Regions from separate parts of the Halobacillus sp. Cin3 genome, predicted to be linked through region 1. Evidence: riboswitches for the same ligand, from Rfam matches in the RefSeq annotation. Region 1 holds a riboswitch; each other region holds the start of a gene.
What was found. Region 1 has a riboswitch for S-adenosylmethionine ahead of QMA39_RS17145 (PLP-dependent aspartate aminotransferase family protein). Riboswitches for the same ligand answer to the same signal wherever they lie in the genome.
Positions count from the first base shown of each region.

Region 1 (10,268 bases):
TAAGGTGGATATCTTCTACAACAAGCGTAAGCTCTTCAGGAATCTCTTCTAATGGTTGAAACCGCCCTTCATAAGTGCCGGCGTTCTCTTCCTGATCATAACCGAGAAATACCGGGATCTTCTCGCCTGTGTCCATCTTAAAATAGGAATTCATCGTATGATTGAACACATCATCTTCATCTTCAATGGCCATTCTCACTTTTCCATAGGATGCTCGGATCTGGACTTCTTCGGGTTCAATGGCAAGACCATCTTTTTCGTAGGTCCCGGTGGTGGTGAATGTTTTCAAGATATTCGCTTCCTCATTGTTTACATAAGAAACAGGTGCGGCTTCTGTTTCATAGGTCTCCCCGTCAATTTGAAACGTCAGGGATGTCGGAACAGTCCGGTTAACCTCTTCAACTTTCGTCTCAAAATCATTGAGTTCCCAAGGGTCATTGACCGGAGGGGTGGAGACTGCCCCATACAGGCGGTTTTCGTAGATCACAGCTTCCTGGTTACCGACCCCTTCCTGCCTGAGGTCCAATGTCTGGGCACCATTATCCTCTGTTGCTTCTATATGGATGGAATGCAGCGACGGCATATTCCCGATCCCCTCCGTTTCCTCCGTCTCAGAAACGAGGGCAGATAAATCGATACGGTACAAGAAGTGGATGAATTGTTCCCCATGCCATACTTCGTAAATCTGAGCTCTGCCGTCACGACCCGGCAGCGAAGCCGAAGTTTCAGTTGTTGTGGTCAGCCCTTCTTCCCGTGCAAGGGCCAGGCCGGGGATGCGCCCCTCAAAGAACTCATTCAGAAGCTCCTCGGACTCGACTTCGTTCCAGCTGCCTGGCACGTTCTCCATATCGACCGGTTTTGCTTTCCTATGTAAGGAGCTGTCTTCTTTGTGAACCAATTTGACGGAGTCCTGGGAGTCAGTATAGACGTATGTCCCTCCGGCAAAGAGGATCAGAACAGCACCAATGATGATCCATTTTTTTGTGTTTTCCCGCATGATGGTTTCATCCTTTCCTCCTACGTGTCACGCTCCCTTCCATACTAACAGAATTTTCTATATTTTTGAGAGATCAAAAAAAACCCGCGGATCAACGCAGGTTATTTCTCTTCATCGGAATAATGGTGGAGAAGGGAATCTCCTTCCGAATGGTTGTGGTCTTCCTGTAAAGCTTCCGGGGGTTCATGGGAAAATGCCTGATTAAATTTTGCTGAACGGTTGAAGGCTTCTGCTGCCTCATTCGATTGTTCGACACGCCCGCGTCGGGTTTTCTTTTCATTTTCACTCATCGTCCCACCTCCTTTTGTTTAAGATTTCCTCCTTGCTGTAAAATTAAACTTCTGGATATCATAGATAGTAATTACAGGGAAATCCGTACATAGGGAGAGGGGATTCAAAGATGGAGGAATTGCTGGATATTTTTAATGAAAAGGAAGAAAAAACGGGTGTCAAGGCACGAGGGGACGTTCATAGAGATGGAGACTGGCACGAAACGTTTCACTGCTGGTTTGTAAAGAAAATCGATTCAAAATGGCATGTCCTGCTTCAAAAAAGAGCCTTTGATAAAGAAGATTATCCCGGATTGTATGATATAACGGCAGCCGGACACCTCGAAGCAGGAGAGGGATTGATCGAGGGAGGACTGCGCGAAATCCAGGAAGAATTGGGGCTGTCCCTGGAACGTTCTGCTTTAACACCAGCCGGATATGTAAAGGAGGAATTGATTGGGAAAGACAAGGTGGACCGGGAAATCTGCCGGTTGTTTTTCTATCATTGGCCTGGTGGGGATCTACCGGTCGGAGTTGAAGTGGCTGACGTACTTGCCATCCCTCTGGACCAGTTGTCCTCCTTGATGACCGGAGACAGGGAAATGGCTGTAGGTGTTTCGATTTGCACCGGAGAAAAAGAAAGGATGAAGGTGGAATCATTTGTTCCTCATACCCCTGCCTATCAAAGTCACTTGCTGAAGGCTTTGTCTGAATATGTCGAAAAACTTTGACAATAACACCTCTCCATCGATATAATTTTTGATTAAGTGATCAGAAAGGAGTCGACGAATGACACATCCAAGCTTTGAAACAAAAATTGTCCACCATAAACAGGATCAATCACAGGTGCATAACAGCAAGACGACACCGATTTATCAGACATCCGCCTTTACGTTCAAGGACCTCGACCATCTGGAAAGTTACTATGAAGGGGAGAGTCCATACTTATATACAAGAGAAAAAAATCCGAATACCGATGAACTTGCGGGAACGGTTGCTGAGCTCGAAGGTGCCCCATCTGGAGTCGCTTCCTCCTCGGGAATGTCAGCCATCCTTGCAGGAATTCTGGCGGCTGTTGAACCCGGAGGCCATATTGTAGCTGCAGAAGATGTGTATGGAGGTACGCACAAACTCCTGACTAAAGAACTGCCCTCCTTCGGAATCGACGTCACCATGGTATCCTTTAACGATTTGGACGAGGTGGAGAAATTCATCCAGCCTCATACACATCTGCTTTATACAGAATCGATTTCCAACCCGTTCCTACGCGTGGAAGACTTGAAGGGTCTAAGCAGTCTCGCTCAAAAACACGGCTTAAAGACGATGGTGGATAACACTTTCGCCACCCCCTATCTTGTCCAGCCCTATGAGTATGGAGTGGACCTTGTTGTGCACAGTGCTACGAAATACATAGGTGGTCATAGTGATGTCACGTGCGGTGTTCTGGTCGGTTCGGAAGCACTGATTTCCAAAGCATCCCAGAAAATCGTGACCCTCGGTGCGAATTTAAGTCCATTTGAAGCATGGTTGACCCAGAGAGGGGCCAAAACACTTGCCCTCCGGATGAAACAGCAGTCTGCGAATGCAAAGAGTGTCGCAGAGGCTCTTCGGGAGCATAATGGGGTCAAAAAGGTGTTTTATCCTGAATACGTATCTGAACGTGGCCATGGAGCGATTGTTACCATCGAGCTCAATGAGAGCGTGGATGTGGAAGCCTTTTTCAAATCTCTTGGATGGATCAAAATTGCGCCGACACTCGCTGGTGTCCAGACGACCGTGTCGTACCCTGTCCGTACGTCACACAGGGCTCTGTCAGAATCAGAACGCGAAAAAATCGGAGTGAACGATTACGTCATCCGCTTATCTATCGGAATTGAGAGCGGTGAAGATATCATTCATCAGCTGAAAAGCACTATCGACACTTCAATAAAATAAAAATTCAGAATGTTATTGACATTAATGCAGACGGTCAGCTATAATTCTCATCATAATCAAAATTAAATAACTAGTACTCTTATTAAGAGCGGCTGAGGGAATAGGCCCTGTGAAGCCCGGCAACCTTCAAACATCGGTTTGAAAAGGTGCCAAGTCCTACAGATCATGGATCTGGTAGATAAGAGGAGGATATCAGCACGTTCAGCCCTCTTCTTATATGGAAGAGGGCTTTTTGCATGAATAAAGATGCTCAAAGGACTACTTGATTTTAAAACTGATTAAAATGATGTGAATAATAAACTTTAGGAGGACATACAATGACCAACTCTTTTGAAGGATACGATATTGATACCATCTCTCTGCACGGAGGACAGTCACCGGATCCTACGACAGGTTCACGGGCCGTTCCGATTTACCAGACCACATCCTATGTGTTTCATGATACCGATCACGCCCAGAGTCTATTTGCCCTCGATGAACCGGGGAATATTTACTCCCGACTCGGTAATCCGACGGTGGACGTATTTGAAAAACGTATGGCTCTTCTGGAAGGCGGAGTAGCCTCGGTAGCGACGGCTTCAGGCATGTCCGCCATTGCCCTGGCCATTTTGAATGTAGCTGGTGCGGGGGATGAAGTCGTGGCAGCATCCAATTTATACGGCGGAACTTATAATTTATTCGCCAACACTTTACCGCGATATGGCATTAACGTTCATTTTGTTGACCCGGTCGATCCGGAAAATTTCAGACAGGCCATCAATGAGAATACGAAGGCCGTCTTCGCTGAGACCATCGGTAATCCGAGTCTTCACGTGCTTGATTTTGAGAAGGTGTCCGCCATTGCCCATGAGCATCAGATTCCATTGATCGTCGATAACACGTTTGCCACACCTTACACGTGCCGTCCGATTGAACACGGAGCTGACATTGTCGTCCACTCGGCTACGAAATGGATTGGGGGGCATGGAACAGCTATCGGAGGTGTAGTCGTAGACGGCGGGCAGTTTGACTGGGGGAATGGGAAATTCCCTGTTTTTACAGAGCCGGATCCGAGCTACAACGGCATTGTTTATACAGCCGATTTCGGCACGCTCGCCTACATTACAAAACTCAGAGTCCAGCTGCTTCGTGACTTTGGCTCCTGCCTCAGCCCGCAGAACGCTTTCCTTCTGCTGCAGGGACTTGAAACTCTTCACCTTCGTGTTGAACGTCATTCAGATAATGCCCGGGAAGTGGCTGAATACTTGGCGGAGCACCCTGATGTGGAATGGGTTTCCTATCCAGGCTTGAGAAACCATCCGGCCCATGAACTGGCCAATCAATATTTAGAGGGCGGCTACGGTTCCATTGTCGTATTTGGAATCAAAGGAGGCAGAGAGGCTGGGAGTCAGGTGATCAACAACATCTCGTTGTGGTCCCATGTCGCCAATGTCGGCGATGCGAAATCTCTGATCATCCACCCGGCGTCCACGACCCACCAGCAGCTTTCCGTCGAAGAGCTTGCGGCGAGTGGGGTGACGGAAGAGCTGATTCGTCTTTCCATCGGACTCGAATCCAGTAAGGATTTAATCAATGACCTTGATCGGGCCATTGCCAAGGCAACAGGCAATGATTCCGGAAAGCGGGCAATTACTGAGAATGATGAAGGTGTCATTAAATGGGCACTCAGCTCTGCGAAGATCACCGAAGAAGGAGAAACACGCCCGAAACGACTGGCTGTCGTCGGCCTCAGTGGAAAGCCTTCCCGTCCGAGTCACCGTCTCGCAAGAAAAATGCAGCGGCTCGGGTATCAGATCGTCCCGGTGAACCCTCGGGAGGAAGAGGTGCTTGGCGAGAAAGCTTACCCGGATTTGAGATCGATCCCATTCAGCATCGACGTCGTCCAAGTGTTCCGGAGCCCTGAGGCCGCCATTGAGATTGCCCGGGAGGCAGCGGACATTCAGCCCGGTGTGTTCTGGCTCCAGGAAGGTGTCATTTCTCCAAAAGCAGCGGAAATCGCCAGTGAAGCAGGTCTGGAAGTTGTCCATAACCGTTGTACCTACAAAGAAGCACAGCGGCTGCGCGGAAGCATAGATACGTACGCATGCGAAATTTAAACAAGGGAAGGGGTAAAAAGATGAATTGGAAAAAAGCCATAGCTGTCCTCAGTGCAGCAGCGGCCGTCGGGCTTGCCGGATGTTCAAGTAATGCCGAGGGGCAGGGGGAACAGCCGGATAGGGTGACCCTTGATTATGCCTACTACTCTCCAACCAGTCTGGTCCTTAAAGAAAAGGGATGGGCTGAGGAAGCGTTTGAAGAACAGGGCATCGAAGTGGAATGGGTGCTCAGCCAGGGAAGCAACAAGGCGCTTGAGTTTTTGAATTCAAGCAGCGTTGATTTTGGTTCTACAGCCGGAGCGGCTGCGTTGATGGCTAAAGCGAATAATGCTCCTGTAGAATCCGTCTATCTCTATTCCAAGCCGGAATGGACGGCTTTAGTGACGAATCCGGATTCTGGTATTTCTTCTGTAGAGGATTTGAAAGGGAAGAAAGTTGCCGCCACGCTTGGAACCGACCCTTATATTTTCCTTGTCCGTGCTTTGAAGGACCACGGACTGAGTGTGGATGATATTGAGCTTGTCAATCTGCAGCATCCCGAAGGGGCTTCTGCCTTGAACTCCGGCAATGTCGATGCATGGGCAGGGCTTGACCCCCACATGGCACGTAATGAACTGGAAGCAGGGGCAGAGTTGTTTTACCGTAAGCCTGAATTCAATACGTACGGAACGTTGAACGTCCGTTCTGCGTTTGCGGATGACCATCCTGACGTCGTCAAAGATGTGATTAAAGCCTACGAAAAAGCGCGGGAGTGGACAGTAGAACACCCGGATGAAGCCGCTGAAATCCTGGCCGAGGAAGCCAACCTCGATCTTGAGGTAGCGAAGAAAAGCCTTGATCGCAACGACCTGTCGGATCCTGTTCCGGGAGATGCTTTAAAAGAAACGATTCAAGGAGCCGGCACGGTCCTTCAGAAAGAAGAAGTGATCAAACCGGATGTGGATATCGATCAGTTGACGGAAGATCTTGTCCGGCCGGAATTTGCAGAAGAAGTGATTGAATAAGGAGGTCCAACGATGTCCAGTCGTACAGAAGCTGCTGTTTCATCACCAGCTGTGCAGCGAACGAAAATAAAACCGGCTCCTAAAAGGAAGTGGGGAGGGGCTTTGTTAGGACTGGTCCTCCCGGTGCTCATTCTTATTCTCTGGGAAGCAGCTTCCCGTGCGGGATGGGTGGCTCCTTACCTGCTTCCTTCTCCAACAGCCGTCGTTGAAGAAATGAGCGGCATGGCACAGGAAGGAGAGTTATGGGGGCACATCAGCATCACCCTTTACCGTGTTTTTGCAGGATTTTTTGCTGGTCTGGCCGCGGCTGTTGTACTGGGAGCGGCTACAGGGTACAGCCGGATCGCCCGTCAGCTGCTTGATCCGATGCTCCAGGCCCTTAGAGCGATCCCATCGCTTGCCTGGGTACCTTTGTTCGTCCTGTGGATCGGCATCGGTGAAGCGTCGAAAATTACGCTTGTCGCTGTAGGGGTGTTTTTCCCTGTGTATTTAAATTTAACGTCGGGCATTCAAGGGGTCGATCGGAAATTGATCGAAGTCGGACGTATCTATCATTTTACGAGCCTGCAGCAGATTAAGAAAATCATCCTTCCTGCCGCGCTTCCATCTTTTATCGTTGGTCTCAGGAGCGGCCTCAGCCTCGGCTGGATGTTCGTAGTGGCGGCCGAGCTGCTTGGTGCCAGCCAGGGACTTGGTTATTTGATGGTGTACGGGCAGAATACGTCTGCCCCCGCCATTGTTATAGGAAGCATCCTTCTTTTTGCTGTTTTCGGCAAGATTACAGATGAGGTATTGAAGAGGATCCAGACGAGAGCATTGAAGTGGCAGGATAATTTAGAAAATGCCTAATAGAAAGGAACGATCTACGTGCTGGCAGTCAAACAAGTGTCACGAACGTTCCAATCGGGAGCGACAGGATTTGAAAATATAGATTTACAAGTGAAAAGAGGAGAGGTTGTCGGAGTGCTAGGCACGAGCGGGTGTGGGAAAAGCACGCTCCTACGTGTTCTTTCCGGGCTGGATCCGGAGTACGAAGGGAGCATCCAGACAAAATCTGAAAACCGCGGGAATGCTTTCGGAATGATGTTTCAAGAACCGCGTCTGATGCCGTGGCTGGATGTCCTTGACAACGTCACGTTCGGTTTTTCCAAGCCGTCCAAAAAGGAGGCCGCCTTGGAACTGATAGAAACTGTCGGATTAAAAGGGTTTGAGCATCATTATCCAAAGGACTTATCTGGTGGAATGGCACAGCGGGCCGCTATTGCAAGGTCGCTGCTCAGTCAGCCGGACATCCTTCTCCTTGATGAACCCTTCAGTGCCCTGGACGCTTTTACGAAAATGCAGCTGCAGGATCTTCTGCTTTCTATATGGGAGAAGCACCATACGACAACCCTCCTCGTGACGCACGATATTGATGAAGCCCTTTATCTGTGTGACCGCATTGTCATCATGAGAGGGCAGCCGGGTCAGATCGAGTCGGAACTGTTCATCCAGAGACCAAAGCCGAGAAAACGTGGCGATGCCGTTCTAGGTGAATTGAAAGAGCAGATCCTCAAGGAACTGGACTTTACGAAACGATAAGGAGGTACATCTATGACAAACGCGACAATCCCCCCGGAGAAGGGAGACTACCAAGTCGGACGCGAATGGAGGGAGGGTGCTCCATTTGATTGGAAGGATATTCATTCCAACTTTACCTGGCACAAGACCGGGAAGGTGAATATGGCCTATGAGTGTGTCGACCGGCACGTGGCGGAAGGAAAAGGGAACAAAACAGCGCTGCATTATTTGTCGGATGAAGAAGAAATCACCTATACGTATGCTGAGCTTCAGCGTGAAGTGAACCGCTGGGCGCGTGTGCTTCAAAGGCATGGTGTGAAGAAGGGGGGGTTTGTTTTTGTTTTCCTCCCCAAGCACCCTTCCTGCCATATCGCCATGCTGGCTGCCATCAAGCTGGGAGCTGTCGTCGGACCTTTGTTTGAAGCCTTTATGGAAGAAGCCGTAAAGGATAGAATCAACGATTGTGAAGGGGAATATTTAATAACCGACCACTCTTTTCTGGATCGTGTCATTCGGGAGGACATTCCAAGCCTGAAAAATATTTTTGTTACCGACAAGCAGGGCGGGGACTACATTTCCATTACAAAAGAAGCGGAGAAGGAAAATCCAGAGCTTGAAACGGTATGGGTCGATCTCGAAGACGGTTTAAACATTCATTACACAAGCGGCTCTACCGGGAAGCCGAAAGGCATCATCCACGCCCACCGTAATATGATACAGCAGTACCAGACAGGACGCTGGGTACTGGATCTCCATGAATCGGATATTTATTGGTGTACCGCCCATCCTGGCTGGGTGACAGGTACGGTATATGGCGTGTTTGCTCCTCTGTTGAACGGGGTGACCACAGTCATTCACGGTGGGCGTTTTTCTGCTGAGACCTGGTATGGGGTGCTGGAACGCGCGGGTGTAACCGTCTGGTACAGCGCACCGACCGCTTTCCGTATGCTGAAATCTCAGCCGGAACGTCTGCATAAAGACTATGACTTATCAAAACTACGGCATGTGCTGAGTGTCGGAGAGCCCTTGAACCCGGAAGTTATTCACTGGGCTTACGAAACGTGGAGCCTGAGAATCCACGATACTTGGTGGATGACGGAAACAGGCGCCCAGCTTGTAGCCAATCTGCCGACGAGAACCATCAAACCTGGATCCATGGGCCGGCCGATACCGGGAATAAAGGCAGCGGTGCTGGATGATGACGGAAAGGAGCTTCCCTCCAAAAAAACAGGCCATCTTGCCATACAGGCATCCTGGCCGTCCATGATGAAGGAAGTTTGGAAAAATCCAGAAAAGTATCAGACGTATTTCCCGTTCGGAGGAGACTGGTATCTCGCTGGTGACCTTGCGTATATGGATGAAGACGGCTATATTTTCTTTCAAGGACGGAGTGATGATATGATCAACTCTTCCGGAGAGAGGATCGGGCCTTTTGAAATTGAAAGCAAGCTGATGGAGCATCCTGCTGTAAAAGAGTCCGGAGTCATCGGAAAACCGGATGATGTACGCGGAGAAATCGTCAAGGCCTATATCGTTTTAAATGAAGGGTATGAAAGGGTGGAGGAGTTAGCGCAAGAAATCCGGAGCTTCGTGAAAAGCGGGCTCGCGGCACACGCTGCCCCAAGGGAAATAGCATTTATAGAAGAGCTTCCTAAAACACAGATTAGTGGTAAGGTTCTGCGTAGAGAACTTAAGAATTGGGAAAGCGAAGGGGTTCTTTAATAAGAACAGCCGCTTGAGAGGCGGCTGTTTTTTTATGCATGGATTGTATATAATATACAACGACTTTTATATTTTTATAAAATTGTAATATATTCTAAAATTTCTCATAATCCTGTAAAGACTGTCCTATAGCGGTTCTTCCGGCCGGTGAATCGCAGGCAATCTCTCCAGTATGCTGATGCATAAAAAACTGCCAGCAAATTCTATTCAAAATTTAGTCATTCTGTGCTATAATCTATAAAGCACGATCCATCCACTTGGTTGCAGCCAAAAGTTAATGTCCGAAACTACGCCTACACACTCATACCCAAAGAGGTACAAACGCCCCACTGCGTACGTCTTTTTTTAATGGTTCAAGAATGTTTTTTTTACTTTTTTTAAGAAACTACGCTCAAAGGAAATAATAAGAAAGCGCTATCATATTTGTTTTCAGGAGGTTACGTCATGAAGTTAACAACCAAGATTTTTATTGGTTTAATCCTTGGTGCTGCGGTAGGTCTGGGTCTTCATTTAGCTGCACCCGATCTATTTACAACTTTGGATGCCTATATTTTCAGTCCATTGGGGACCGTCTTTTTAAATCTTATTAAGATGCTCGTCGTCCCGATTGTATTCTTCTCCATCACTTTGGGAACGGCTTCCCTGGGTGATCCGAAGAAACTGGGAAGAATCGGCGGGAAAACCA
Region 1 covers NZ_CAMZMV010000006.1:87,606-97,873, reverse strand. The annotation lists gene QMA39_RS17165 (hypothetical protein) at 1-997, opposite strand, end outside; gene QMA39_RS17160 (hypothetical protein) at 1,099-1,287, opposite strand; gene QMA39_RS17155 (NUDIX domain-containing protein) at 1,398-1,997, shown strand; gene QMA39_RS17150 (PLP-dependent aspartate aminotransferase family protein) at 2,056-3,201, shown strand; SAM riboswitch class I at 3,278-3,386, shown strand; gene QMA39_RS17145 (PLP-dependent aspartate aminotransferase family protein) at 3,519-5,297, shown strand; gene QMA39_RS17140 (aliphatic sulfonate ABC transporter substrate-binding protein) at 5,318-6,301, shown strand; gene QMA39_RS17135 (ABC transporter permease) at 6,314-7,150, shown strand; gene QMA39_RS17130 (ABC transporter ATP-binding protein) at 7,169-7,882, shown strand; gene acsA (acetate--CoA ligase) at 7,895-9,583, shown strand; gene QMA39_RS17120 (dicarboxylate/amino acid:cation symporter) at 10,028-10,268, shown strand, end outside.

Region 2 (10,268 bases), on a different contig from region 1:
TCGAACAAAGTCTGGAAAAGAATACGTTCTCTTTATTTCCTGAGCTACAGGAAACCGAACGACCTGCTAAAGTCGCCAACGCTTTGGCTGAGGGGAAAGTAGCCATTTTCGTGGAAGGATCCCCTTCCGTCCTGTTAGCTCCTGTAACATTGAATTCCCTTTTTCAGACATCAGATGATTATAACTTCAAATGGATCCCTGCTTCTCTCATTCGTCTGATGCGGTTTGCTGCCGCATTTCTTGCTGTTATGCTTCCCTCTATCTATATTTCGCTGATTTCCTTTCATCATGGATTAATTCCTACAGATCTGGCTATTTCCATATCCAAAACGAGGGAAGGCGTTCCGATCCCCTCGTTTATGGAAGCATTTATTATGCAGATGACCATTGAAATCCTCAGGGAAGCAGGTATCCGGCTGCCTAAGCCTATCGGGCCTGCTGTCAGCATCGTAGGAGCCATAGTAATAGGTGAAGCGGCTGTGACAGCCGGAATCGTCAGTCCATTGATGATTATCGTCGTCGCTTTTGCTGCCATTTGTTCCTTTACCATTGTAGACTACAGCCTCAGCCTTGCGTTAAGGACGGTGAGTTTCATCATGCTGTTTGCTGCTGCCATGCTCGGCATTTACGGCTTAATCCTCGCTGTCTTTATTTTAAGTATCCATTTAATCCGGTTAAACAGTTTTACAGTCCCATACCTGGAGCCCTTTGCTCCTTATTACCCAAGCAGATGGAAAGACACATTGATCCGGTTACGATTTGATAAAGAAGGTGGTTCGGATGAGTGATTTAAGACAATTGACCTCCATCCAGCTGATCGTCATCTTTATATCGGCGATGATTGGTGTAGGAATCATATTAATGCCGCGAGACCTGGCCAACGCTGTTAATTCCCCGGACTTATGGGTCAGTATCATTACCGGTGCTTTTCTTATGTGCCTGATCGCCACTATGTATGTTTTACTAGTCACCCGTTATCCAGGTCTCACTTTCTTTGATATGTCAAAAAAGATCGCAGGCAGATGGATCGGAACGCTGATCAACCTCTTTTTCATTTTTTACTGTCTGATTGTAGCCTCTTATATTTTAAGAGTGACCACAGCGATTATTAAAAATTACCTGCTGGATACCACTCCTTTATACGTCATTATTGGCTCATTTCTGCTGGTCAGTCTTTATTTAATCAGTAACGGGCCGGGAGATGTCGTTCGGTTTTTCCAATTGTACTTTCCTGTCATGATGTTTATGTTTCTGATTCTTGCTCTGCTGAGCATCAAGGATGTAGATGTCCAGAACGTAAGGCCTGTTCTGCAAAGCAATCTGCTGACAACGGTCACACAATCGAAAATTACGTTTTTTTCGTTTATCGGCATTGAATTTCTAATGATTTTCTCCCCCCTTATCAAAAAGAAAAAAACAAGAAATCTGGCACTATCTGTATGGATCAGTATCATTGTGACAGCTGTGATCTATGTGATCTTTCACGTTTTAACTATTGGAGTTCTAGGCATAGCAGAACTGAAGGAAATCACATTTCCTACGATTGAAATGGCAAAGAGCATTGAGTTTCAAGGCTTTTTCTTTGAACGATTTGAATTGATATTTATTTTCGGCTGGCTGATCACTGTGTTCACCTCATTTACGACTTACACTTACGGCATGATTCTTGGGATCGAAAAGGTAACCAAGTCGGGCTGGTGGTGTATGGCTGGCGCAGGCCTTCTGATTTTCACCGTGGCCCTTTATCCGGAAGGGCTTACGGAAGTGCTGGATTATTCCTCACATATCCAATGGATCGGTGCTGTTGCGGTTATTGGTTTTCCCGCACTTATGCTGCTCATATCCTTGATGAGGAGGCAGACACATGACACTTAAATCTTTTTTCTGCCTGGTTTGTTCCGCCGTCCTTTTATCAGGATGCTGGGATACTAAGGAAATTGAAGATGTCGGTATTGTTACAGGACTTGCATTGGACGTAGCCGAAGAAGAAGAGCTGCTAATGATCAACCAATATGTAAAACCGGGGCAGATTCCTACACAGCAGGATAGTTCTCAGCAGGACAGCCCCTATCAGAATCTTGAATCGACCGGAACAACGCTGTTTGAAATGATACGTGAGAACTCTTTGGAGAGTAACCGTCCGCCCAACTATACCCATTTAAAATCGATTTTATTTTCAACCAAACTGCTCGAAAAAGAACCGCTCAATCAACTGATTGATCTTTACATCCGTGATCACGAATTCCGTAGAACTGTTCCTGTATTCATTACGATGGATCCCGTTCAGAAGATATTCAACGCCCAGCCTGAAAAAGAGCTGTTTCCATCCATACAGATTAAGGAATTAAGCGAGAACTATCATAAGAATAATACCAACCCTAAAAACTTAACGATCGGAGATATGTCCCAGTATATTTCAGAAAAAAAGAGCTTTATTATACCTGGAATGGCTATGATTAATGGAAATATCAAATCCTACGGAGCCGGCGTCATTTCAGGTGAAACTTCCCAATACATCGGCTGGATCCCTCTTGAAAAAATGGAGGGCATCCGGTACCTTCATAACAATGTGGAAGGCGGATACCTTTACTTAAGCGAAAAAGATATAACAGACGGACCGGTTGTTCTCGAGATTAAGGGAGCCAATTCCAATTTTGATGTTTCCCTCTCTGACGGAAATCTCTCCATGAGGGTCGATGTAGAGGTGACCACTTCCCTTGGAGAAGACTGGGGTGTCGACCGCAACGTTTTTAAAACCGGGTGGGAAAAGGAAATCAAAAAAGCTGCGGACAAAGATATCGAGGATAAGGTTGATGTCATTCTTCAAATAGCCCAGAAAGAATTAAAAACGGATTTTGCCCACCTTTCCCAATGGGTCCGCATCCATCAGCCGGACTACTGGAAAGAACATAAAGAGGAGTGGGATGAAATTTTCACTCAGATGGACATTGATGTCCAAGCGGATGTAAGTATAAAAGACTTTGGCACACAAAACTTCAATATGGAGTAACATCCTTTGAATCCTTTCGTTCTACCGTTTACACTTTAAATAGAAAATGTAAGAAAGGATGAGCAGAATGGGACAGGAAATCAAAGGAAAAACCGCCTATATCACAGGAGCTGGACGCGGCATCGGTAAAGCTGCCGCACTTAAACTTGCCGCTGAGGGCGTTCACGTCGGGTTGATGGCCCGCACAGAAGACGAGTTAAACAAAACAGCAGATGAAGCAAGAGCTTTTGGAGTACAAGCCGCTGCGGTCTCTGTGGACATTTCCGGACTGGAGGATGTAGAGCAGGCTGTGCAGCAATTAAAAGATGAGATCGGCCCCGCCGATATTCTCATTAATAATGCCGGTATTGGTCTTTACGGAGACTTTCTCGACATCGATCCCGAAGATTGGAAACGGACATTTGAAGTCAATGTGTTCGGCACATACCATATAACAAGAGCAGTCCTCCCTCATATGCTTAACAAAAATCATGGGGACATCATCAATGTTTCTTCAAGCAATGGACTTAAAGGAACAGCTGGATCCACTTCCTACAGTGCCTCAAAATTTGCTGTCCAGGGAATGACAGAAGCACTGATGCAGGAAGTGCGCCGCAGCAACATCCGCGTCTTCACACTAAATCCGAGCCTTGTGGCTACAGAACTTGCTTTCGGAGAGGACTTGGAAGAGCAGGATAAGGAAAAATACATGCAGCCGGAGGATATCGCCGAATATATGACGGCTCAATTGAAACTACACCCGAGAATCTTCATCAAACAGTCCCTTCAATGGGCCACCAATCCGTTCTAGTGGATACTGATAAAAAACCCCGTCCAGTGAGGGACATCTTCCCCACTGAACGGGGTTTTTCATATTCCTTCTATTGTCAAGATGATGCTCAACGGATGATTCAAGATGCTGCGTAAGATTCTACAAAAAGGATCTTTATTGACCACTCCAGCGGAAAAATCTAGCGGCTAGTATCGTGGATACTACGGCGATGCCGATCAACACCATTGACTCCAGTCCATATTCCATAATTGGCGCTTCGTTCCACGTCCCACGCAGAAGTTCAATCACATAATAAAGTGGAAGGATTCTGGCTGTATATTGGAGGACTTCCGGCATCATTTCCAGGGGAAAAGTAGCTCCTGACAAGAAGATCATCACATTCAAAAACAATGAACTGATCGCAGCCGCAGATTGTGTATTTTTAGCCAAAGATGTGATAAAAAGAGCAAAAGGGAAAAAGGCAGCTATACTTAGAAAAAGAGCAGCTAGTGTGCTTCCTATATAAAGAGGAATTTCCAGGTCGTACAGCAGCATTCCAAATACAAGAAGAAGCAGAGCAGAACAAAGAAAAATCACCGTCCCTTGAACCGTATGAGCAGCCAGAATCTTCCACGGTTGTAAAGGGGTGGATTGATATCTGCGCAGGACTCCGGTCTCCCTGTAGCCGGCCAGGACGGTTCCCAAGGTAAAAAAGGAAGTAGTCACGATATTCACCCCGATCCAGGAGGGTACAAATAATGCAGCAAATGAAAAGTTTCCTTCAGCATTGTCTCCAAACATGGATCCAAACAGCCAGATCATGACGACTGGAAATAAAAAGGTCCAGAATACACTGAGACGGTCGCGGAAAAACATTTTCGTTTCCAGCTGTGCAAGCTTCCATACGACATTCATTTGGCTTCCTCCTTCTCCAAGTACTGGACAAACAGATCCTCCAACGTTCCTTTAGTAAATTGGAAATGATTTAAGGATAGATTCTCTTGATGACCATAGGTGAAGAGATGATAACTGGTGAGCTGCAGATCGTCACTGTACACTTTAAACGTATCCTCTTCTTTTTCAACTTTGACCACCCCCGGCATAGTTGGAAGCTTTACATAAGGAAAGTCATCGCTTTGGAATGTGATCAGCATGGCACCACTCTGCTCAAGTAGAGCGGAGGGTCGGTCCATTGCTTTCAGTTCACCACTGTAAATCATTGCCACCCGGTCACAGAGCTGTTCAGCCTCTTCCATATAATGAGTTGTCAACACAATAGTGCTTCCCTTCTCTCTCAACCGGCGGATCAACGTCCACATTTCCCTTCTGGCGTGGGGGTCCAGCCCCATACTCGGTTCATCAAGAAAAATGATTTCCGGCTGATGGAGGGTAGCCAGTGCCAGGGTCACCCGCTGCTTCCATCCTCCTGACAAATCTTCGAAACGGACATTCATTTTCTCCTCCAGGCCCAGCATCTCCACAAGCTGTTGTTTCATTACTTTTCCTGGATAAAAGGCAGCAAATAAATCCAGGGCTTCTTTCACTTTCATTTTCTTTTGGATGGATGTCGCCTGAAACTGAACACCGATCCGCTGATTCAATTGTTGAAGTTCCTTATTCGGCGTAAGTCCTAATACATCAATGGTTCCACTGTCAGGCTTTAAAATGCCTTCAATCATTTCCAGTGTCGTTGTCTTGCCCGCGCCATTGGGTCCAATGATTCCAAAAATTTCTCCCTTTTTGACGCTGAATGAGACCCCTTTGACAGCCTGCACTTTTCCGAAGCTTTTGGTCAATCTGTCAACTTTGATTACAACCTCCATTTGCTCTCCACCCCTTCTTCGTCCTTTCTGACCCTTCTTACGTATCATACAGAGATAAGTTTCAGAATAGCAGGAAAAATCACGCGCCTGCTATAGTTCCATCATAAGACCGATGGTTGAAAAATTCCTCCGGTTCTGTCCGACACGTCAGATCATCCCGGTCAAATACCATCGTTCCTTCTTCACCTGCATAAACCTCCACTCAAAAAAGCCGCCTTCCAAAGGAAGACGGCTCAAATGTTATTCTTCTTCTTTCATCCATTGAGGCTTTCCAAAGCCTTCAAACTTCTCATCAATGATCTGTTCGAACTCTTCCGATTCCACAACTTCCTTAATATCCTTGGCAAACTGGGCATCCAGATCTTCAGTCTTCACGGCTACCCGGTTTCTGTAATCATCCGGCATATCCTCGAGGGCGAGAGCACTCAACAAGTCCATCTCGGCAGCAAGCGCATAGTTACCAGGGACCATGGAAAGATCTTCACTATCCACCAGTCGTGGCAGCTGGCCGGCTTCTACTTCAACGAATTGGATTTCTTTAGGGTTTTCTACAATATCATTCAGGGACGCTCGAAGAGGGTCCACATCTTCTTTCAATGTAACAAGACCTTCATCTTCGAGAATGATCAGAGCACGCGCCAGGTTTGTCGGGTCATTGGGAATCCCCATCGTACTGCCTGTTTCAACACTTTCAATATCCTTATACTCACTGGAATAAATCCCCATAGGAGCTGTAGGAACAATAATGACCTCGGACAGATCCAGGTTGTGTTCTTCGGCAAAGGACTCTAAATAGATTTTGTGCTGGAACAGGTTGGCATCCAGATCACCATTGGCTAACGCTTTGTTAGGCTGCACATAATCTGTAAACTCTTTATTGGTAACTTCATATCCTTTTTCCTCCAGCAGCGGGGCAATCGCTTCGGTGACCATATCACTGTAAGGACCGGATGTAGCTCCAAAGCGGATGGTTTTCTTCTCTTCTGCATCTGCATTTTCTTCTCCGCCACCACAGGCAGACAAAAAAGTAATGATTGTTAAGGCTGCAAACAAGGTTACGATTTTTTTCATTTTAATTTCCTCCTGAACTTCGTTTCGTCTTGGATTAACTCTTTTTCACTGTTTTTGCCAGGAAATCCCCTGCGTACTGGACTACCTGAACAAGGACGATCAACACAATAACCGTTGTAAACATGACGAAATTATCATAACGGTAATAGCCGTACCGGATGGCGAGGTCACCGATCCCTCCCCCGCCGATAGCCCCGGCCATGGCGGAATAACCAATTAAACTGATTGCTGTTATGGTTAAGCCGCTGATCAACCCAGGCTTGATTTCAGGAAAAATAATATCTTTAATAATCAGCCACGGTGAAGCTCCACATGCGATAGCCGCTTCAATGACCCCTTTATCGATATCCCTGGCGGATGATTCGACAATTCTTGCATAAAAAGGAATTGCAGCTGCCGATAAAGCAACGGAGGCGGCAATCGGTCCTGTTGTCGTACCTAATAGAAAATTAGTAAATGGGAATAAGAACACAAGCAGGATAATGAATGGAATGGAACGGACAAGGTTTACAAAAATGCCCACAGCTCCTTTGATCCACTTGTTTTCCAAAAATAAATCACGGTCGGTTACAAAAAGCAGCAGTCCAAGAGGCAGACCGGCGATAACGGCTACGCCAAGTCCGATTCCCACCATGATCAATGTCTCCATAAATGATTTATTCAGCTCGGGCCACAGGTTGATCAGCTGATCGATCATGATTCAGCACCTCCACTTCATCCAGTATCGTTTTCAGACTTTCCACGGCTCTCCCGACTTCCTGCGGGTCACCGGTTAATTCCATGACAAATGTGCCGAGGGCTTTTTCCTGTATGTAATCCACATTTCCATGCAGGATGTTTCCCTTGATTTTATAGTTCTGAAGCAGATCCGACACAACCGTATCCCCGGCCTGTCCGCCGGTAAACTTCATCTGAACAATGGTGCCGCTGCTTTTTTTCAGCAGTTCTTCCGGAACATGGAAATCGATCACTGTTCGAATAAACCGCTTTGTCAAAGCATTTTGAGGGGAGGCAAAAATTTCATAGGCCGCCCCCTGTTCTACCACTTTTCCTTCTTCCATGACCGCACAACGGTCGCAGATTTCTTTCACCACTTCCATTTCGTGTGTAATCAATACAATGGTCAGTCCAAGTTCCCGGTTGATTTTTTTTAATAGTTTCAGGATTGACTGTGTCGTGTTCGGATCGAGTGCGGAAGTTGCTTCATCGCACAGCAGCACTTTAGGATCGTTGGCCAGTGCCCGGGCAATACTGACCCGCTGCTTCTGCCCTCCACTCAATTGAGCGGGGTACTGATCGGCTTTATCGCTAAGACCTACAAGTTCCAGCAGATGCCTGGCACGATCATTGCGTTCCTGTTTTGGTTTACCGGCCGCCTTCAATGCAAAGGCCACATTTTCCAAAACCGTCTTCCCCATAGCAAGGTGGAACCCCTGGAAGATCATGCCGATGGACTGTCGTGCTTTTCTAAGGTCCTTTTTGGACAGAGAAAGAAGATCGATGTCATCGATATAAACCTTTCCTGATGTCGGGCGTTCCAATATGTTCATGCATCGGAGCAGTGTACTTTTGCCAGCTCCACTGTATCCGACGATTCCATAGATTTCCCCTTCCTGAATATCAAGAGAAACCTTGTCCACCCCGATCACCTGTTTTTTCTTGGATGTGTAAATTTTACTGAGCTCTTGGATGGAAATCATAACAATCCTCCTTTACCTAATAAAAAAACTCTCTTCCTTATCAAGAAGAGAGTTTCGCATAACTATCAGCCAAACTCTTATCTCCCGGAAATCATCATTCCGGCGGATTTAGCACCACTCCACATGGAAGGTTGCTGTGACGTCTACGGGCCTTTCCCTCAGTCACTCTTGATAAGAATTAGTTGTTGCTATTCGTTTATGATTTACAACTTTAACGCATCATTCTGCATTTGTAAACAATTTTCTCAACATTTCATCAATGAAGACAGATATGCCGGGAAGCCTATTACGCTGTTTAAAGGTCTGGAAGAGTAAGGAATAAAAGGAATAACAAAGAAAAGGGAGAGTGAAAGAATGAACAAGCAAGGAGAAGACCTGCTCAAAGAGTATAGAAATGGCATTGAAACCCTTACCGAACACCTGCCGGAGGCCACAAAGGAATACAATCACTTTACCGGCTCGTTCTTTGAAGACGGAGAACTGAGCAAGGGCACCAAGCACTTAATGGCTCTTGCTATCAGTGTGAAAGATGGAGATGAAGCCAGTATGGCCTACCATATGGATCAGTGCGTGGAAGCAGATTGTTCAGACAGGGAAATTCTTGAAACGATGGGTGTATCAGCTGCTTATGGCGGAGGCTCTGCCATGAGTCAGGCCGTAACCACAGGTCTGAACATTCTTCATGAATTCCGAAACCGTTAACTCACAAAACCGGGAGGCCTGCTCCCGGTTTTGTTATTGACATATTATTCTGTCATCTGGATAATGATGGCTATATCATTTCCAGAGGTGATCAACCATGAAAAACGTAACTGTACAAGGAGCACCTGCGATTTATAAAGCTGAGCCTGGAATTCTAAGGGATCTTCCAGAAATGCTGGAAAACCAGGCCTTTTCAAAAGCAGGAATCATTCACGGTGAGCAGTCGTGGAAGGCTGCACAGCCCTATTTTCCAAAGCTGACGATGCCGGTCCAATCGGAAGCCTACGCTGGGGAGTGCTCCCACAAAGAGGTCATGCGCCTCAGTGAAGCCCTGCGGGGCTGTGATGTCTTGATCAGCATCGGAGGCGGAAAGGTCCTTGATCTCGGAAAAGCCTGTGCCGATCAATTGGATATTCCAGCCGTGCTCATCCCCACACTAGCCTCAAACTGCGCACCTTGGACGCCGCTCAGTGTGTTTTACGATGATGAAGGAAATTTTGAGGAGTACATTATTTATCCACGTAGTACATGGATGCTGCTTGTAGAGCCTGATCTGCTCGTTCGTGCCCCGGAACCTTATCTCAGGGCCGGCATCGGCGATACGCTCGCCAAATGGTATGAAGCGGATGTTCTTACGAGGTCTCTCGCCTCCAAGCCGATCTCGGTAGACATTGCGCTGCACGCGGCCAGATTATGCAGGGATGTTCTCATACAAGATGGCAGAGAAGCTGTGGAAGCCGTTCGTCAGCAAGCTGTCATACCTGCCTTTATGAGAGTCGCGGAAACCATTATCATGGCTGGAGGTATGGTAGGTGGGTACGGGGATAGTTATGGAAGAATCGCCGGAGCCCATTCGATCCATAACGGCTTGACCAAAGTACCTGAAACCCACGATTTTCTTCACGGTGAAAAAGTGGCTTATGGTATTCTCGTCCAGCTTGCTCTGGAAGGCCGCTTTGACGAAATTGAAGCACTCACCCCTTATTATCAGGAAATGGACCTGCCGGTAACCCTCGATGACTTCAACTTGACCAACAAAGCAGAAGCCATCTCCATAACAGCGGAACATGCCGTAAAACCCGGGGAATCCATCCGATTAATGAACGTCATGGATGCAGCTCAAGTCGAGGAAGCGATGACAAAGATTGAAAAAGGTTAACCGCTGATGCGGTTAACCTTTTTCAATTTTCTTATTCCCTAGTATGGATGAA
Region 2 covers NZ_CAMZMV010000001.1:927,155-937,422, forward strand. The annotation lists gene QMA39_RS05005 (spore germination protein) at 1-788, shown strand, start outside; gene QMA39_RS05010 (endospore germination permease) at 781-1,875, shown strand; gene QMA39_RS05015 (Ger(x)C family spore germination protein) at 1,865-3,010, shown strand; gene QMA39_RS05020 (3-ketoacyl-ACP reductase) at 3,078-3,800, shown strand; gene QMA39_RS05025 (ABC transporter permease) at 3,936-4,676, opposite strand; gene QMA39_RS05030 (ABC transporter ATP-binding protein) at 4,673-5,584, opposite strand; gene QMA39_RS05035 (hypothetical protein) at 5,664-5,786, opposite strand; gene QMA39_RS05040 (MetQ/NlpA family ABC transporter substrate-binding protein) at 5,825-6,655, opposite strand; gene QMA39_RS05045 (methionine ABC transporter permease) at 6,690-7,355, opposite strand; gene QMA39_RS05050 (methionine ABC transporter ATP-binding protein) at 7,312-8,355, opposite strand; SAM riboswitch class I at 8,430-8,533, opposite strand; gene QMA39_RS05055 (carboxymuconolactone decarboxylase family protein) at 8,710-9,057, shown strand; gene QMA39_RS05060 (iron-containing alcohol dehydrogenase family protein) at 9,155-10,216, shown strand.
Region 2: it holds a riboswitch for S-adenosylmethionine, as region 1 does, so the genes downstream of both, QMA39_RS05050 (methionine ABC transporter ATP-binding protein) here and QMA39_RS17145 (PLP-dependent aspartate aminotransferase family protein) in region 1, are expected to answer to the same signal.

Region 3 (10,268 bases), on a different contig from region 1:
AAAAAAGCACTGGTTCTGAATTGAGAACAGCGCTTTAAGGCTGTCGGGATTTTTCCCGGCAGCCTTATTTATTGGTCTATGGTCTGAATGAAGGAGGGAAGATGAAAGAAATTGTTTCACAAAGGATATTGATAAAACAATCGACAAATGCCGCCCTGCTGCTGTAGAACGTCTTCCTCTGAAAATGCCTTGACGGTTTGTCTTCTTGGCTTGTCGTTCTATAGGCTGAAAGCGTAGTTCTCTATTAGAACTGCGCTTTTTTTAGTCGGGTTTCCGTATGCGGGTGCCGGTGCCGTTGAATATATTTTCGCACCGAGAAGATAACGGCAGCGGCATATCCGGCAAGCAGCAGGCTGTAGATAACAATTATAATCTGTTCACTCCATGTGGCATAGGTAAGCAGTGTCCGGCTGTTCGTCAAAATGATAAATCCACCCGCTGCCACACCAAGCACGAGAGGGGGGAGTTTTTTTACAAGCCAGGCAGCGAGGGGGGCTGCTATGACACCACCGATCACAAAGGCGAGCACAAGCAGCCAGCTCAGCTCCTCCCACCCAAGGAAAAGCAGGAATCCGGCCGTAGCGGATAAAGTAACGATGAATTCGCTTGTATCTACGGTGCCAATGACTTTTCTGGGAAGGATTCCTTTACTGGATAAGAGAACAGGAGTATTTACCGGCCCCCAACCACCACCGCCCACGGCATCAAGAAAACCACCCAGGAAACCTAAAGGAAACAAGAAGCGCCGTCGAAATGGTCTTTTTTCAGTTTGCAAGGGCTTCACTCGATTCATCAACAAAAAGCGGATGACCACATAAATGCCAAGCCCTAGTAAAAAGATGGAAATGTACGGACGGATCAAATCACCTGGAATCCAGCTGAGCAGAGCAGCCCCGGCAAAGGCACTGATCCCTCCGGGGAGGGCAAGAGTCAAAACGAGCCGTTTATCCACGTTTCCGAATTTATAATGGGAAAACCCGGAAGCTGCCGTTGTAGCAATCTGGGACAAATGAATGGAGGCGGAGGCTACCGCCGGAGCCATTCCGTAGGCGAGGAGGATGGTGGAGGAACTTAAACCAAACCCCATTCCGAGGGCTCCATCCATCAATTGAGCAAAGAATCCAACCAGTGAAAATATAAGTAATTTCTTCATCGTACCTCTCCTTTTGATTAAACACATAAGATTACTTGGTTTTAACCATGAAGAGGCACAAAAAAACCTCTTCATCCAGAAGAGGTCAAGCTTCCTCTCCTTATCTTTCAGACCACCGTCTGCTGGAATGAGCACCTTTTCCTATGCGAGGTTGCTGCGGGATCATCAGACCAGTTTCCTCCCCCGGCTCTTTATAAGGATATATGTAGCCCGCTCCGAAAGCGGAATTCCTAAGTACATGAATAATATATTCAAAGCTAAAACATGGATGACTATTTGTCAATGGTTTACATTAAAATAAACAGAAAACTAGTAATATTTTAAATACATGTTGACATATCATTAAATCGGGTCTAATATTTGAATCAAATCTTTTGAACAATATCTGGAAACATTTTTCTTATCGAGAGAGGTGGAGGGACTGGCCCTTGGAAGCCTCGGCAACGGATCTGTCTTCATGAACAGAAACTGTGCCAATTCCAGCAGGTGATCAACACTTGGAAGGATAAGAAGAACGGTTGAATCATGTATGATGACTCTCCTTTCTTCTTACTATCAGAAGAAAGGTTTTTTTGTTGAAGATAAGAAAGGAGGAGCTTATGAATACGAGTGCACCGACATATGAAACATTCACCAGCGATCCTTTACACCATATGGACATTGATAATGGACACAAAGGGGCAGAGAGTGTGATTCGATGGGCTTACGGGCAATATGGAAAACAGCTCGTTTATGCGTGCAGCTTCGGTGCTGAAGCTATCGTACTGCTTGATTTCATTGCAAAGGCACAACCTGATGCCGACGTCGTTTTTCTGGACACCGGACTTCACTTCCAGGAAACCTATGATTTAATTGAAAAAGTGAAAAAGAGATATCCGGAGTTGAACATCCATATGAAAAAGCCGGAGTTGACGGTGGAAGAACAGGCAGAGGAATATGGTCCGGCTCTTTGGAAAAGGAACCCCGACCAATGCTGTGCCATCAGAAAAATCAAACCGCTGGAAGAAGCCCTGACAGGAGCAGCGGCCTGGATGTCAGGATTAAGAAGGGAACAATCTGCAAGCCGGAGTCATACGAATTTCGTAAACAAGGACGAACGCTTCCGGTCCATCAAGGTATGCCCCTTAATTCACTGGACATGGGAAGACGTCTGGTCATATATCCGACTAAATAGCTTGGATTACAATGAATTGCACGACCAGAGTTATCCAAGTGTCGGATGCATCCCCTGCACAGCGAAAGCGCTGGATGACGGCCGCTCAGGAAGATGGCAGGGATTCAATAAAACGGAGTGTGGACTCCACACGGCCGGAGATACGAAACAATAAAGGAGAGATAATCTATGTCCATTATTCAACCGCATGGCGGGCAGTTAATCAATCGTTTTACAGCACAGCCTGAAACACTTCCGGAACAAAGGATCGAACTTGATGCGATGGCGTTGAGTGATATCGATTTAATCGCTAATGGGGCGTACAGTCCACTTCAAGGGTTTTTAACAAAGGATGATTATGAGCACGTCGTTGAAAACCTTCGTTTGCAAGACGGCACTCCCTGGAGTCTTCCGATCACACTGCCTGTATCTGAAGAGCAGGCCCGTTCGTTACAAGGTCAAGCGGCACTTGTCAAAGATGGGACGATCTACGGTGTGATTGAAATCGAAGATATTTACAAGCCGGATAAACAGAAAGAAGCTGCAAAGGTTTACTTAACGACAGAAGACGCTCATCCAGGGGTCAGTAAACTTTACAAGCGCCCGGATTTTTATGTGGGTGGCAGAATTGAAGTATTCCATCGTCCGGAGCGGGAGCATTCAGACCATTACTACCTTGATCCCGAAGAGACAAGAGAACGATTCCAACAGGCCGGATGGGAAAAGGTTGTCGGTTTCCAAACGCGTAATCCTGTTCACCGTGCTCATGAATATATCCAAAAAGCGGCCCTGGAAAGTGTAGATGGACTATTTCTGAATCCGCTCGTAGGAGAAACGAAAAGCGATGATATCCCGAGTGATGTGCGCATGAGAAGCTATGAAGTACTCTTGGATGAATATTATCCAGAAAACCGGGTGACCCTGGCTGTCTTTAATGCGGCTATGCGCTATGCAGGCCCGCGGGAAGCCATCTTCCATGCGATTGTCCGGAAGAATTTCGGCTGCTCCCATTTCATAGTCGGGAGGGATCATGCAGGTGTCGGCGATTATTATGGTACATATGACGCCCAAAAAATCTTCAGTCACTTTGAAGAAGGGGAGCTGGAAATAACCCCCGTCTTTTTTGAACACAGTTTTTACTGCAAAGCCTGTGAAGCAATGGCTTCTCATAAAACCTGCCCTCACAGCAAGGAGCATCACGTAATTTTATCAGGGACAAAAGTGCGCGAGCTGCTTCGCAGCGGGCAGAAACCACCGAAAACGTTCAGCCGCCCAGAGGTTGTGGAAGTGCTGATTGAAGGCCTTAAACAACAGACAGCGGATGTAAAGGGGTGAATGGAATGGCGACGAATTTGACATGGCATGAAGCTGCCGTACAAAAAAAAGATTACCGCAGTAAAAACGGTCATTTCAGTGGTGTGCTCTGGTTCACCGGCCTCTCAGGGGCTGGTAAATCCAGCATTGCAAACCATTTGAACCGCCTGCTTTTTGAGCACGGCATCCAAACCTACCTGCTTGACGGGGATAACGTCCGTCATGGGTTGAATCAAGATCTTGGTTTTTCTGAAGCCGACCGTACAGAAAACATCCGCCGGATTGGTGAGGTATCCAAGTTGTTTACAGACAATGGGTCCATCGTTTTGACGGCTTTTATTTCTCCATACAGGCAGGACCGTGACCGGGTCCGCTCCCTTTTGGAAGAGGATGAGTTTATGGAAGTCTTCGTCGATTGTCCTGTAGAGGAATGTGAAAACAGGGATCCAAAAGGATTGTACAAAAAAGCGAGAGCTGGTGAAATCTCGGGATTCACAGGCGTGGATGCGCCTTATGAGGCACCGGTCAATCCGGAATGTATCGTGCAGTCCGGTCAACATTCCATCCAGGATTGTGCGGAACAGATTTTTCAACTTCTCATTGATAAAAAGTGGCTGAACGACAAGGAGGGATGAACGTGACCAAAGTATATATCGTAGGCGCAGGTCCTGGAGACATTGATTTGATTACTGTGAAAGGTCTTAAAGCTGTCCAGAAGGCTGATGTTGTCCTGTATGACAGACTGATCAACCAGGATCTGCTGGAGGAAACAAAAGAGGGAGCTGAGCTTGTTTTCTGCGGGAAAAGACCCGATCATCACGCACTTTCCCAATCAACCATCAATCACCTTCTTGTCAAATACGCCCTCCAAGGGAAAGTGGTCACACGCCTTAAAGGGGGCGATCCATTTGTGTTCGGCCGCGGCGGGGAAGAAGCAGAAGCTCTCGCGAAGAGATCGATTCCTTTTGAAATTGTTCCGGGAATTACGTCCGGTACAGCTGCACCTGCGTACGCCGGCATCCCTGTTACACACAGGGATTACAGCTCATCGGTCGCTTTCATATCCGGAGTCAGCAAACCAGGAACCGATGAAGAAGCGTACTGGGAGCGGGTCGTCAAAAGCATGGATACGCTGTGCATCTATATGGGTGTCAAAAGACTTCCGGAGATTTGTGATCGGCTGAAAAACTATGGACGATCTCCAGATACACCTATGGCCCTTATCCAGAACGGAACGATGAGCAGCCAGAAAATGGTAAAGGGTACGATCGATACGATTGTAGAAAAGAGCCGTTTTATCGAAAACCCTGCCATGATCGTTGTGGGGGAAGTGGTGGAACTGAGCAGCCACCTCCAATGGTTCGACCCGGCCGGTGAGGATGCCCGCGTATCTGCGGAAACGATCGTAGGGTAGGAAGAGGAGGGTGAGGATGGAAGCTGTCCTGTATGTAAGTCACGGAAGCAGAAGAAAAGCAGCCACCAGACAGGCAGAGGACTTTTTACACCGTACAGCCGGTGCACATGATCTGCCTTATGAAATTTGTTATTTGGAACTCGCTGAACCCGATATATCAGAAGGGGTGCGGCGCCTTGTGGAAAGGGGAGCATCCAACATCGTTGTACAGCCGGTTCTGCTTTTGAGTGCCGGTCATTATTACAAAGATATTCCTGAAGAGATTGACCAAATCTCCGTCCTTTACCCCGACCTGACGTTTTCCTATGGAGAGCCTCTGGGGGTGCAGCCATCGATTATAAAAGCGCTCGCCGAACGTTTACATGGAACGGATATACCGGTTCAAAAGGGAACGAATATCCTCTTGGTCGGAAGAGGAAGCCGTCACCCGGATACACCAGAAGCTGTCGAAAAGATTGCGAAGCTGCTGAAGGAGGAAATCAACTACTCTCACGTGGAGGTATGTTACCTCGCGGCTCTTTCCCCGCGTTTTCCAGAGGCTTTCCACCGGTCGACGGTGTCTTATGAGCACACCATTGTGCTGCCGTACCTTTGGTTCACAGGTGTATTGATGGAAGAGATTGAAGCGGAAGTCGCAAAAGCTGTCCAACTCGGGTTTTCAGCGGCGGCTGCCCATCATCTGGAGGATCATCAGGCCATGGAGCATGCGCTTCAGCTGAGGGTGAACGAAGCGCTCAATAAACTTACCAGAATGGAGTGACCGGCCTGTGAAACCTTTATCCATCGATTTACACAAAAAGAAGGTCGTTATTGTCGGAGGTGGCAGAGTAGCAGAGAAGCGTTTGAGATCTCTCTTGTCAGAGGGCCCGGAAATGACGGTGATCAGTCCTGAATTGACCGAAGCCCTTCGGCAGTTATGGGAGCAGGGGGTATTTGAGTGGAAGCAGAAGACTTATTTCCAAGGTGACGCTTCCGGTGCTTTTCTGCTCATAACGGCTGCTGATCAGCCTGAGGTTAATGAACAGGCAGCAGCTGAGTCAGGAGACGTTCCGCTGCTCAACCGTGCGGACAATGGAGGCGGCAATGTTCATTTTCCTGCCCATATGAAGAGAGGAAGACTCTCTGTATCTATCACAACGAACGGGGCCAGCCCTAAATTGACAGCGGAGATCAAACAGAGGTTTGAAGAGCAGTTTCCCGAGGATTACGGGAGTTACGTGGATTTTTTGTTCGCGTTGAGGAATGAACTTCGCCATGCCGGCTTTTCATCTGACCGGAGGCGTTTTTATCTGGAGGAGGGATTGAAAGAAGCCTGTCAATCCAGGGTTAATCAACAGTCATTGTTGGAGGAAATACATAAGGAGAAGGAGGCGGATGACTGTGAAAGGACTGGCCGGTAAAAAGATAGGTGTGGCAGCCGATCGGAGAGCGGATGAAATTGCCAGGCTGATTCGTAATATGGATGGCCGCTCCGCCGGTTTTCCCATTCAGGGCTCTCATCAATACAATCAGGAAACGGCACGAAGAGATGTGCTTCATTTTCTGAAGAAGAGATTTGGCTACGTCCTGTTAACGACAGGTATAGGAGCAAGAACATTGGAAGATGCAGCTGCAGGCATTGGTCACCGCCGTTCATTTATAAAGAAATTATCTGATGAAACCCTGCTCATCCGTGGTCAGAAAACCGCAGACTGGTTGAAAGAACAAAACCTTGCTTATGAATGGATGGCTGAAGACGGGACGATGGCAAAGCTGTTGTCCTATATGGAGAAAGATACCGGAAAATCTGGAAAAAGTGTGTATTTACAAGCCTATAATCTGGATGATGCTGCCTTAAAAGACAGTTTGGAGGAAATGGGATACGATGTTTATTTATCAAAGCCCTACTCATTCCTGCCACCGGATCCCGTTATTTTAGGAAGGCTGCGCAGCGAAATTACAAAGGGAAACCTTGATGCGGTCGTTTTCACCAGTAAAACCCAGGTAAAACAGCTGTTTTCGAAAGAGCAGCAGCCGGTCATCGACGCCTTTAACCGAAGTGTTCTCGCTACAGCTGTCGGAAAGGTAACGGCAGCCGCTTTGGAAGAGCAGGGGATTTCCTATGTCCTGCAGCCTGAAAAAGCGAAAATGGGCGCTATGATTGTAGCGTTGGAGCGTTATTACCGGGAGGGCGCGCACACGGCCGCTCATTTTTGACTATGGAGGTGACAGAATTGTCGTTACAAGTAATCAACAGTCCGTTTAATAAAGAGCAGACGGATTTACTGAACCAGCTGCTTCCAACATTGAATGAGCAGCAGAAAATCTGGCTCAGCGGCTATCTGGCCGCAGGGGCAGACAGTGGAAGTGGAGCAATACAGGAAACAGAAGCAGGAGCGCCGGCGGTGGAAACAAGACACGTCACCCTTTTATATGGATCACACACTGGGAACTGCCAGGCGCTTGCGGAAGAGTTTTCAGGCAGGTTGAAGGAAAACGGCCTGCAGGTTTCTGTCGAAGATATGGACCGATACAAACCGAAGTCCTTAAAAAAGGAAGAAGATCTATTGATCATTACCAGTACCCATGGAGACGGCGACCCTCCGGATAATGCGCTTTCCTTTTATGAATTTCTTTACAGCAAGCGTGCACCAAAACTGGATGACGTCCGCTACAGCGTGCTTGCCCTTGGGGACAGCTCGTACGAATTTTATTGTCAGACAGGTAAAGACTTTGATAAACGTTTGGAAGAGCTTGGAGCAGAACGGATCGTAGAACGTGTGGATTGTGACCTCGATTATGAAGATGAGGCGGAAGACTGGATCAATAAAATCATCAATTCTCTGGAAACAGCTGAAGAAGGTAAAAAGGTGCAGGCCGCTCTCAATCCGCCATCAGCCGGACCAGTGTATACGAAGAAAAATCCGTTTCCGGCGGAAGTGCTGGAAAATATCAACTTGAACGGCCGCGGTTCCAATAAAGAGACACGCCATCTAGAACTGGATCTGGAAGACTCCAACCTGGAATATGAGCCTGGGGACAGTCTTGGGATCTACCCGCTTAATGATGAGAAGCTGGTCGATCAATTAATTACTCTGATGCAGTGGGATCCTGAGCTTTCGGTTACCCTTAATAAAGACGGAGAGGTCCGTGCATTACGGGAAGCCCTGCTGTCCCACTTCGAGATCACTGTGCTTACTAAACCGCTGCTCGAAAAGCTGGGAGCCTTCACCAGTAATGAAAAACTGCAGGAAATCCTTGCATCCAAAGAGGCGCTTCAAACGTATATGGACGGTCGAGATCTTCTTGATGTTCTCACAGACTTTGGTCCATGGAACCTTGGAGCAGAAGAATTGGTGCAGCAACTTCGCAAAATCCCGCCTCGTCTGTACTCTATAGCGAGCAGCAGGAAAGCGAACCCGGACGAAGTTCACTTGACTATCGGCACTGTGCGGTATGAGAGTCACGGAAGGAACCGGCTTGGTGTTTGTTCAGGCCAGTGTGCAGAGCGGATGGAGCCTGGTGGAAACGTAGATGTATTTGTCCAGAAAAACTCCAATTTCAAGCTGCCGGAAGATGACTCTGCTCCTGTCGTTATGATCGGTGCTGGAACTGGAATCGCCCCATACCGTGCGTTCCTTGAAGAGAGAGAGGAGCTTGGATCTGAAGGAAATGCCTGGCTGTTCTTTGGAGAACAGCATTTCACGACGGATTTCCTTTACCAAACGGAATGGCAGCGCTGGCTCAAGGACGGCGTTTTATCCAGGATGGATGTCGCCTTTTCAAGGGATAACGAAGAAAAAGTCTATGTACAACACCGAATGATAGAGCGTAGCAGGGAGCTTTTTGAATGGATGGAAGCAGGGGCTCATCTCTATGTATGTGGGGATGAAAAGCATATGGCCAAAGATGTCCATCAGGCCCTCGTATCCATCGTTCAGAAAGAATCCGGAAGGACCGAGGAAGAAGCAGAAAGCTATGTGGCAGAACTTAGACAGCAGAAGCGCTACCAGAGAGACGTGTATTAACTATTATTGATATGGAAGCAACGGAAAGGAGAGGTCGAACCATGACAAAATCCGAACAACCCTCTCATCAGACACAGGGCCCTCCGGATGTAATGGAAAAAATCAAGGAGGACAGCCGTCTCCTGCGCGGGTCCCTTGTAGAGAGTTTTCAAGATCCTATTACAGCCAGCATCCCGGATGATCAAACAAAGCTATTGAAGTTTCATGGAAGCTATATGCAGGATGATCGTGATATCCGGAATGAACGAAAAAAGCAGAAGCTTGAACCTGCCTATCAATTTATGGTGCGTGTCAGGCTTCCGGGCGGTGTAGCCACCCCCGAACAATGGCTGACAATGGATGAGCTTTCGGACCAACATGGAAATGGAACATTGAAATTGACGACTAGGCAGACCTTTCAAATGCATGGCATATTGAAATGGAACATGAAAAAAAGCATCCAACGCATGGATCAAGCACTCATGGATTCCATTGCTGCCTGCGGAGATGTGAACCGGAATGTCATGTGTAATGTATACCCGGACCAGTCCAATGTTCATAAGGAAGTGTATGAGTGGTCGAAGAAAGTTAGTGAGCATCTTCTGCCTAGAACGAGGGCTTACCATGAGATCTGGCTGGACGAAGAGAAAGTGGCGGACGGCAGGGAAGAAGAACCGATATATGGTCCTGTATATCTCCCCCGGAAATTCAAAATCGGGGTGGCCGTGCCTCCTTCCAACGATGTAGATGTCTTTTCACAGGATCTGGGCTTCATAGCTGTTGTGGAAGATGATCAACTCGCCGGCTTCAATATTGCCGTCGGTGGGGGAATGGGGATGACCCATGGAGATGAGAATACGTATCCGCAGCTATCACGTGTTATCGGCTTCTGTCCAGCGGATAAAATTGTAGAAACGGCTGAAAAAGTAGTCACGATCCAGCGTGATTATGGGAACCGGTCCAATCGAAAAAACGCCCGGTTTAAATATACGGTTGACCGTCTGGGGTTGGATTGGATCCGTGAAGAACTTGAAAACCGACTCGGCTGGGAACTTGAAGAAGCCAGAGAATACCACTTCGACCATAATGGAGACCGCTATGGCTGGATTAAAGCCGCGGACGGCACCTGGCATCACACCTTTTTTATCCAAAACGGCCGGATTAAAGATGAAAAAGAATACCAGTTAAAGGCCGGACTAAGAAAAATTGCCGGTATACACGATGGCGACTTCAGGTTAACTCCGAACC
Region 3 covers NZ_CAMZMV010000001.1:572,090-582,357, forward strand. The annotation lists gene QMA39_RS03155 (DAK2 domain-containing protein) at 1-2, shown strand, start outside; gene QMA39_RS03160 (sulfite exporter TauE/SafE family protein) at 245-1,153, opposite strand; SAM riboswitch class I at 1,251-1,353, opposite strand; SAM riboswitch class I at 1,551-1,665, shown strand; gene QMA39_RS03165 (phosphoadenylyl-sulfate reductase) at 1,753-2,481, shown strand; gene sat (sulfate adenylyltransferase) at 2,496-3,641, shown strand; gene cysC (adenylyl-sulfate kinase) at 3,647-4,255, shown strand; gene cobA (uroporphyrinogen-III C-methyltransferase) at 4,258-5,034, shown strand; gene QMA39_RS03185 (sirohydrochlorin chelatase) at 5,051-5,794, shown strand; gene QMA39_RS03190 (NAD(P)-dependent oxidoreductase) at 5,802-6,434, shown strand; gene QMA39_RS03195 (uroporphyrinogen-III synthase) at 6,409-7,230, shown strand; gene QMA39_RS03200 (assimilatory sulfite reductase (NADPH) flavoprotein subunit) at 7,248-9,041, shown strand; gene cysI (assimilatory sulfite reductase (NADPH) hemoprotein subunit) at 9,083-10,268, shown strand, end outside.
Region 3: it holds a riboswitch for S-adenosylmethionine, as region 1 does, so the genes downstream of both, QMA39_RS03160 (sulfite exporter TauE/SafE family protein) here and QMA39_RS17145 (PLP-dependent aspartate aminotransferase family protein) in region 1, are expected to answer to the same signal.